One region of the Sphingomonas koreensis genome, then DNA from elsewhere that is predicted to be linked to it. Evidence: predicted binding sites of a transcription regulator. Region 1 holds the regulator's gene; each other region holds the start of a gene.
The links. The regulator LexA, encoded in region 1, represses DNA repair genes until DNA is damaged. The targets are predictions, from matches to a motif close to GTTCCNCNCTTGTTCT.
Positions count from the first base shown of each region.

Region 2: a site for LexA is predicted at 999-1,014, ahead of BDW16_RS12225 (ImuA family protein). Genes of this name have one in related genera too.
Region 3: a site for LexA is predicted at 1,019-1,034, ahead of uvrA (excinuclease ABC subunit UvrA). Genes of this name have one in related genera too.
Region 4: a site for LexA is predicted at 880-895, ahead of BDW16_RS17500 (LexA family protein). Genes of this name have one in related genera too.

Region 1 is NZ_PGEN01000001.1:964,956-967,154, forward strand. It holds gene BDW16_RS04605 (molybdopterin molybdotransferase MoeA) at 1-466, shown strand, start outside; gene lexA (transcriptional repressor LexA) at 537-1,223, shown strand; gene BDW16_RS04615 (GFA family protein) at 1,375-1,782, shown strand; gene BDW16_RS04620 (PhzF family phenazine biosynthesis protein) at 1,829-2,199, opposite strand, start outside.
Region 2 is NZ_PGEN01000001.1:2,563,030-2,565,228, forward strand. It holds gene BDW16_RS12220 (DUF6504 family protein) at 1-100, opposite strand, end outside; gene BDW16_RS12225 (ImuA family protein) at 219-965, opposite strand; gene BDW16_RS12230 (M3 family metallopeptidase) at 1,099-2,199, shown strand, end outside.
Region 3 is NZ_PGEN01000001.1:712,667-714,865, reverse strand. It holds gene BDW16_RS03355 (N-6 DNA methylase) at 1-598, opposite strand, end outside; gene BDW16_RS03350 (hypothetical protein) at 676-966, shown strand; gene uvrA (excinuclease ABC subunit UvrA) at 1,081-2,199, shown strand, end outside.
Region 4 is NZ_PGEN01000001.1:3,669,092-3,671,290, reverse strand. It holds gene BDW16_RS17505 (ArdC family protein) at 1-632, opposite strand, end outside; gene BDW16_RS17500 (LexA family protein) at 900-1,268, shown strand; gene BDW16_RS17495 (Y-family DNA polymerase) at 1,271-2,199, shown strand, end outside.

The DNA of each region.
Region 1 (2,199 bases):
CCTCGTCACCACCGGCGGCGCGTCGGTCGGCGACCATGATCTGGTCCGCCCGGCGCTTCAGGCGGCCGGCGCGGAGATCGATTTCTGGAAGGTCGCCGTCCGCCCCGGCAAGCCGATGATGGCAGGGACGCTCGGCGACACCGTCATACTGGGCCTCCCCGGCAACCCGGTTTCGGCCTTCGTCACGGCGCAACTCTTCCTCCTCCCGCTCGTCGCGCACCTCGCGGGCGCCGCCGATCCGCTGCCGCGCACGCGCACCGCGACACTCGGAGAGCCGCTCCCCGCCAACGGTCCGCGCGCCGACTATCTGCGCGCCGCGCACCGCGACGGCCGGGTGGTCGCCGCCGCGATCCAGGACAGTTCGATGCTCCGCACGCTTGCCCGTGCAGACTGCCTGATCGTCCGCGCACCCCATGCCCCCGCGGCGCAAACCGGCGACTCGGTGGAAATCCTGCCTTTCGGGTAACGGGGCGCCTTGACATCATACAAGAACAAGGCGTAAACGTTCCATGTCTGTTCCAGATGGAGACCGTCCGATGCTTACGAAGAAGCAGCATGAGCTGATCTGCTTCATCGCCGACCGCTTGAACGAGACCGGCGTTTCGCCCTCGTTCGAGGAGATGAAGGACGCGCTCGATCTCAAGTCCAAGTCGGGGGTCCACCGGCTGATCTCCGCGCTCGAGGAACGCGGCTTCCTGCGCCGTCTGCCCAACCGCGCACGCGCGCTCGAAGTGCTCAGGATGCCCGAGCGGGCCGAGCCGAAAAAGGCTGTGCCCGCCAAGGACAATGTCGTCACGCTCGCCCGCCCGGCGCCGCAGGCGGCGAACCCGTCACCTGCCAACGACGTGATCGAGATCCCGCTGCACGGCCGCATCGCCGCCGGCGTCCCGATCGAGGCGCTGGAAGGATCGACCATGCTCCCCGTCCCGGCCGCCCTGCTTGGCTCGGGCGAACATTATGCGCTTGAGGTCGCCGGGGACTCGATGGTCGAGGCCGGCATCTTCGATGGCGACTATGCCCTGATCCGCCGCCAGGAGACTGCTCGCGACGGCGAGATCGTCGTGGCGCTGATCGAGGACAGCGAAGCGACGCTCAAATATTTCCGCAACGAAGGCAGCATGGTCCGGCTCGATCCGGCCAACCGCGCCTATGATCCGCAGCGCTACCGCCCCGATCAGGTGCGCGTGCAGGGCCGCCTCGCCGGGCTGTTGCGGCGCTACTGAACGCGAAGGGCGGCTGCGGTCGCCCTTTTCATCGATACTGGTTTCGGACCTGCCGGGCCGCACGGTCGCCGTGCGCCTTTACCTGCCGGGTAATTGAGCGCGCGATCGTCGTGCCTATCCTGCATTTGTCCACCCAATGACGGAGAGAGCGATGACCACCTTTGAAGGCGGCTGCCATTGCGGCGCGATCCGCTACACGCTGACCGGCGAACCGATGCATCACGCGCTGTGCCACTGTACCGATTGCCGCCGTGCCTCGGGCGCGCCGATGGTCGGCTGGGCGATGTTCCAGGAGGAGGCACTGAGCGTGACCCAGGGCGAGCCGCAGGAATATGCCTCGTCCGAACATGGCCGTCGCTTCTTCTGCGGCACTTGCGGGACCGGCCTCTTCTACCGGAACGCGGAGAATCTTCCCGGCATCGTCGATACCCAGGTCGCGACCCTCGACGATCCCGACGCGATCCCGGCTGGCGTTCACATCCAGACCGCCGAGCGCATCGGCTGGATGAAGGATGCTCACACGCTGCCGGAATTCGCGCGTTATCCGGGAATGGAATAGCGCGTCGCGCGACGTTGCGGCAGTCCGATGAAGGGCAGCGCCTCGATCACACGCTGATTTCCCCCTCCATGACTGCCACGCAGTCCCCGCGCAGCGTTGCGACGATGCCTTCCGGTGCACGGCGTGCCTCGACGTGCAACAGGCTTGGCCTGCCCATCTCGATTCCCTGATGAATCTGGAAGCGGGCCTCGCTGCTATCCGGCTCCAGCGACAGCAGCAGACAGGCAAGGGGCGCGTTCGCGCTTCCCGTCGCGGGATCTTCCCATGTCCCGGCCAGCGGAGCGAACATCCGGGCGCGCAGGGTGCGACCCTGCTTGCAATAGACATGGACCGAGAACCGGTTGCCCAGATCCGGATGGGCCGCAAGCGCTGCCCTGAATGCCGCAAGATCGGGCGTGCAGCGCGCAAGCGCATCAC
Region 2 (2,199 bases), 1.6 Mb from region 1:
CCACAGGACAGGCTGCCGCGACCTCGATCCGGCTGCCGTTGCGGATCGAAGTGACGAGCGGTGCCCGTTGACCCGTCCCGGTCGCGGCCTTCGATACCACACCGGATGGCCTTCCATGGTCCTGCGCCCAACGTGCTCCGGGCCGCCAATGTCCTTCATGCTGGCCCGGCTTGCAGAGTGGCGCCCGCGACGCGGGAAGCGCCGGGGGTGGCGCGGGGTCAAGCCGCGCGCCGTGCCGCTCCGCCTGCCGCAGCCGCTCGATTGGCCACTGGGGCAGGAAGAGCGCAGCGACCCGTTTCATCGCATGCCTCCACCTCTGTCTCGAAAGGATCGCCCCCCTTTTGCCGCGCGAGGGCGAGCTGCCAGCGCGCGCGTCCCACGCCCTCCACCGGCAGCGGCGCCGAAGGGGCGGACGCCACCCGCCAGCGCGTCACCGCTGCTGAGGGCATGCCCAGTGGATCGCCGACCTGGCGTGGATGTCGCTTCATCAGCAGCGCGATCGTGCGCCCGCCTTCCGCTGCGAGCTGGAGCCGCCGCGTCGCCGGCATCCCCACGCGCCGTGCCTCGCCTACCACCGCGCCAAGCCCGCGATGGCGCAGGCCTTCCTCCATGATCGCGAGCAGTTCGTCGTCGTCCGCCGCTTCGGCGTAAAGCACGCGCTTGGGCGCCAGCCCGACCTGATAGAGGCCGGGCGCAAAGAGATCGCGCCGCCGGACCACCCACAGCACCGGCCCCCAGGCGCGTGCGGCGATTCCCGCGGTGAACAAGGTTGCGGCAGCATCGTCGGCAAGGTCCGGCGTCGCCGCTGCCACCTCGTGCAGGGCGTCGAGTCGCAGGCCGCCGTCCGCCAGCCGTGCATCGAGCCTGCCAAGCCCGAACGGCAGCACCGGACGGCGGCGAAAGCCGCCCCCTTCGATACCGCGCAATGTCTCGCGCAACTGGCTGATGACGGCGGGATCGGCCATGATCTGCCTCAAGACTCCGACTCGGGGTAAGTTGTTCCTATTTTGTTCCATTGGTAGGCAGAGTCAACCGCTTGCCAATGGTAAGCGCGGATGCGTATCGTCCGCCTATCACACCTGATCCTGGGGGAATTTGATGAAGCCCGTCACCGGCGCGATCCTGCTCGCCACCGTCTCGCTCCTTGCCACTACAGCACAGGCCAGTTCGATGTCCCAGACGTCTCCGGCGCCCGCCGCCGCTCCGGTCGATCCCGCCCCGATGCTCGACAGATGGCCCGGCCCGTTCGACGGGGTTCCACAGTGGGACAAGGTGACTCCGGCGATGTTCGGCCCCGCCTTCGAAAAGGGAATGGCCGAAGTGCGCGCCGAATTTGCGAAGATCCGCGACAACCCCGCCGCGCCCACCTTTGCCAACACGATCGAGGCGACCGAGAAGAACAACAGTGCGCTGGGCCGCGTCTTCCCGGTCTGGGGCGTCTATACCAGCAACCTCGCCACGCCCGAGGTGCAGAAGATCGCCGCCGAATGGAGCCCCAAGCTCTCGGCCTTCTTCACCGAGATGAGCCTTGACCCCAAGATGTTCGCGCGGGTGAAGACGCTGTACGACACGCGCCAGACGCTGGGCCTCAATCCCCAGCAGCTGCGCCTGCTCGAGCGCAGCTATCGCGGCTACGTGACCTCGGGCGCGCTGCTCGACGCGGCGCAGAAGGCCGAGGTCAAGCGCATCAACGGCGAACTGGCCAAGCTCTATACCGATTTCAGCCGCAAGGTGCTGGCGGATGAGGAGACCGCGATCATCCTCGACAGCGAGGCCGATCTCGCCGGGCTTTCGGACAGCTTCAAGGCGAGCCTTGCCGAAGAGGCCAAGGCGCGTGGGCAGGCGGGTAAATGGGCGGTCAAGAACACCCGATCCTCGATGCAGCCGTTCCTGATGTACTCCACCCGCCGCGACCTGCGCGAGAAGGTGTACAACGCGTACATCAATCGCGGCGACAATGGCGACGCGAACGACACCAACGCGACCATCGCGGCGATCCTCAAGCTGCGTCAGGATCGCGCCAAGATCCTCGGCTTCAAGACCCATGCCGATTACCGCATGGACGACACGATGGCGGAAACCCCCGCCAATGCGATGAAGCTGATGATGTCGGTCTGGCCGGCGGCGCGCGCGCGTGTGCTCGAGGAAGTCGCCGACATGCAGAAGCTCGCCGACGCCGAAGCCGCGGCGGGCAAGGGG
Region 3 (2,199 bases), 250 kb from region 1:
TCTTGATGCGCAGCTGCTCCTCGACCTCGTCGCGCAGGAACCGGCACAGCCGCGCCGCGATTGTCGCCAGTTCCTTGGCATTGCGCGGCGGAATCGGCGCCCAGCTCAGGAAGTCGCCGATCAGGCGCAGCAGGGATGGGGGCGCCTTCAGCGCCGCGCCGGACGTTTCGACATCGCCGTCCATCCGGACGATGTCGCCCTCCAGCTTTCCGTCGCGCCACAGCGAAAAGCCGTTGCCGTCGGTATAGATCAGGTTGGGCAGCGCCTTCAGCCGCTCCCACTGCTCCTTGTCGTGCTTGTCCTTGAACTTGCGCGGGTCAAAACCCTTGCCGGGTGCCTTGACCTCGACAAAGCCGATCAGCGCCTTGTTGACCTGCACCGCATAGTCGGGCCGGGTGCGCAGATCGGCCAGCGACGCCTCGCCGATCATCGTCATCGTGCCCGCTGCCGCTGCCGCTGTCTCCGCCGCCAGCGCCGCGAACAGCGTCTCAAGCGGTGCGCGCAGCTGGTCCTCGGGCTGGCCGCCCTGGTTCAGCTTGGCCTTCGCCGCTGCGCCGAAACTTCCCACAGCTTTTTCGAGCCCGTCGGCTTGCGTCATCCCACCCCTCCGCTACCGTCACGCCTTAGCGGTCTGCTTGTGTTCCGCGCAACTGGCGCAATGACTTAGAGAGTGTGATGAGCGATCCGAACGCATCCGGTCCGGCGCAGTTGGGCTTCGATCTCGGCGATGCGGCCGCGCCCGACTCCTACCTCCCCGATGTGGAAGAGGTGCGAGCGGAATTGCTCGAGATCCTCTCCGTCGCACGCGCCGCCGAAGATGTGTCGCCCTGGGATGAGCGGACCTTCCGCTATCACCGGACCGTCTTCCCCCAGATGGCGCGCTGGCTCCCCGACGACGAGCGTGACCAGCTCTGCTTCGAGTTCGCGAGAGCAGCGGACCATATCGAGCTGTTGCTGGCAGCCTGACCCCCTCGCATCCCGCGCCTCCGTACCCTATCTCCCCTCTAGCTTCCTCCCAAGAACAAAGCTAGAACCACGCCCCATGAGTCTGACCCATATTCTTCAGCATAGGTGTTCCGTATGCTGACACACATCTCCGTCCGCGGCGCGCGCGAGCACAACCTCAAGGGCGTGGATATCGACATCCCGCGCGATACGCTCACGGTCATCACCGGCCTTTCGGGTTCGGGCAAATCCTCGCTCGCCTTCGACACCATCTATGCCGAGGGTCAGCGCCGCTACGTCGAGTCGCTGTCAGCCTATGCGCGCCAGTTCCTCGAGATGATGCAGAAGCCCAATGTCGAGCACATTGAAGGCCTCAGCCCCGCCATCTCGATCGAGCAGAAGACCACCAGCCGCAACCCGCGCTCCACGGTCGCGACCGTCACCGAGATCTACGACTATATGCGCCTGCTCTGGGCGCGCGTCGGCGTGCCGTACAGCCCCGCGACCGGCCTGCCGATCGCCGCGCAGACCGTCAGCCAGATGGTCGACCGCGTCCTCGCTCTGCCCGAGGGCACGCGCCTCCTGCTCCTCGCCCCCGTGGTCCGCGGCCGCAAGGGCGAGTATCGCAAGGAACTCGCCGAGTGGCAGAAGGCCGGCTTCCAGCGCGTCCGGATCGACGGCGAGACCTATCTGATCGAGGACGCCCCCGCGCTCGACAAGAAGTACAAGCACGACATCGAGGTGGTGGTCGACCGCCTCGTCGTCCGTGACGATATCGCCACGCGCCTGGCGGAAAGCTTCGAGACCGCGCTCAAGCTCGCCGACGGCCTCGCCTATATCGATCTGGTCGACACCACGGTCGAGGCCCTTTCTTCTCCCCTCCCGCTTGCGGGAGGGGCCGGGGGAGGGCGTGTCAACGAAGCCCCGCAGACGTTCAAAGCGGAACCGTCAGCCACCAACGTCACCGGCGGCTCGATGAAGGGCACCGGCATCCCCGACAACCGCATCGTCTTTTCCGAGAAATTCGCCTGCCCGGTCAGCGGCTTCACCATCCCCGAGATCGAGCCGCGGCTGTTCTCGTTCAACGCCCCGCAGGGCGCATGCCCGGCGTGCGACGGCCTGGGCGAGCGGCTGGTGTTCGACGAGGATCTCGTCGTCCCCAACCACGATCTCTCGATCAAGAAGGGCGCGGTCGTCCCCTGGGCCAAGTCCAACCCGCCATCGCCCTATTACATGCAGGTCCTCGGCTCCCTC
Region 4 (2,199 bases), 2.7 Mb from region 1:
CAGTGCGTCAGTTCGTGGAGAAGGGTGGAATACCATCCCTCAGTCGCGGTGCTGGTTTCGGTCCCGATGAAGCGATGACGATCCGGCATTGCGATGATGTCAGCGGACGGGCTATAGAATGCGCGATCTCCTCCGATGGAGATTTTCGCACACGTTGCAGCGATAAAAATCTCGGCAGCTTGTGATGGGTCGATACGGTCCACTGACGCCTCTGCCTCGGACGAAACATATCCTTCGACCTGTGAGACATTGAACACACGGGACGCTCGGGTAACGAAGCGGCGCTCAGGATCGTCTTCAGATGCAGTAGCCTCGGCTGGCGCATAATCCTTGTAGAAGATTACCAGCGACGATTTCTCACCTTTGCGAACCTGTGCGCCTTTGTCCTGCCACTGGCGGTATGTCCCCCATACGCCATTAGCGAAACCCTGTGCGTCGGCAGCGGCCCACAGAGCGACGGTGTTGACGCCGCGATAGGCATTCTTGGATGCGACATTGACGGGGCGGTAGATGGCAGACCCCTTGCGATGCCAAGGTAGTTGAACCTGACCCGGACCTGCTTCGATGGCAGATACAATTTGATTGGTGATGGCTTCGTACACGTCGAAGCGGGATGAAGTTGAGTTTGTCATGTCCTGATCTCCTTTCGCTGTTTCCTGAGGACGCGAAGGAGAAGGCTCGGGGGATTAGCCGGACGGTCAGCCGCAGGCGAAACGGGCAACACGGGAGCGAAGCGAATGGAGCGGGCAACCCGTTGACCGGGCGGCGCACCGGGCCATATTCGCGGCATTGGCTCAGAAAACGGCGGAAAAGCAGGGATTTCAGGCAAGACGCCCCAATCCCGATACAGGAATAGAATCCTATACCATCCGACAGAATGTTCCTGCTATGTTCTGGTCATGGCATCTTATCAAGGCGACGACACAACGGGCTTCCAAAGCCCGGCACAGGACTATGTTGAACCAGTAGTCGATCTGGCTCATCTCCTCGATCTGCGCCGTCCCGGCCTTTATCCGGTCAGGGTGGTTGGGCATGAACTCCGCGCCCGTGGCATTCATGCGGGCGACATTCTGATCGCAAATGCAGCAGCGGAGCCGACTTCCGGCAAGGTATGCGTGGCGTTCTTGCATGGCGAAGTGATCCTCGCGACATTGAACCTGAAAGACGAAGCATGGTGGCTCACGCCATCGAGAGGCTCGCCATTGCCAGTGTCCGATGACGTGGAAATCTGGGCCATCATCAGCGCCCTCGTGCGGATGCGGGTGTGACGATGTTTGCGCTCATCGACGGCAACAGTTTCTATTGCTCATGCGAGCGGGCGTTTGATCCGACATTGCGCGGAAAGCCGCTCGTCGTTCTGTCCAACAATGACGGCTGCGTGATTGCGCGGACGCAAGAAGCCAAGGAACTCGGCCTCAAGATGGGCGATCCCTGGCATATTGCGGGCAAGAAGCCGGAACTAAAAAGCGTCGTTTGGAAAAGCTCAAACTATGTCCTGTATGGCGACATGAGCCGCCGTATGTTCGATGTGCTGTCGAGCATGGTTCCGCGCGTCGAGCCATATTCCATCGACGAGATGTTCATGGATTTCTCCGGTCTGCCGGGTGATCGCGTTGAGCGTAGCATGGCGATAAGGGCGGCTGTCCGCCAGATTGCGAAAATCCCGACCTGCGTAGGCATCGGTCCCACAAAGACGATTGCCAAGCTGGCAAACAAACTCGCGAAAGCGGATCGCAGCGGCGTCGGCGTTCTCGATCTATCGACGGAAGAGGCGCGGCGGCAGACCTATCCGCATGTATCTTTAGGCGATGTTTGGGGGCTGGGTCGCGCGTCGGTCGTCAAGCTCGAACGTCTCGGCGTTTCGGACTTGGCTGCGTTCGTCAACATGGAACCTGATCTGGTGCGGGAAACGCTGACTGTCACCGGACAGCGCACCCATGCAGAATTACGGGGAGTCCAGTGCTTCACTTTCACGGACGCCCCGGCGTCGCGCCAGTCAATCGCCTGCACCCGTAGCTTTGGACGGGCCATCACGTCCTTCGATGACATGCGGGAAGCCGTAGCGACATACGCCGCCCGCGCTGCTGAAAAAATGCGGCGCTTCGGAATGAAGGCCGGAGCGATGCAGGTCTTTATGCGAACGAACGAGTTCAACAACGATCCGAAATATTCCAACTCGGCGACGTTCGAGATTGAGCC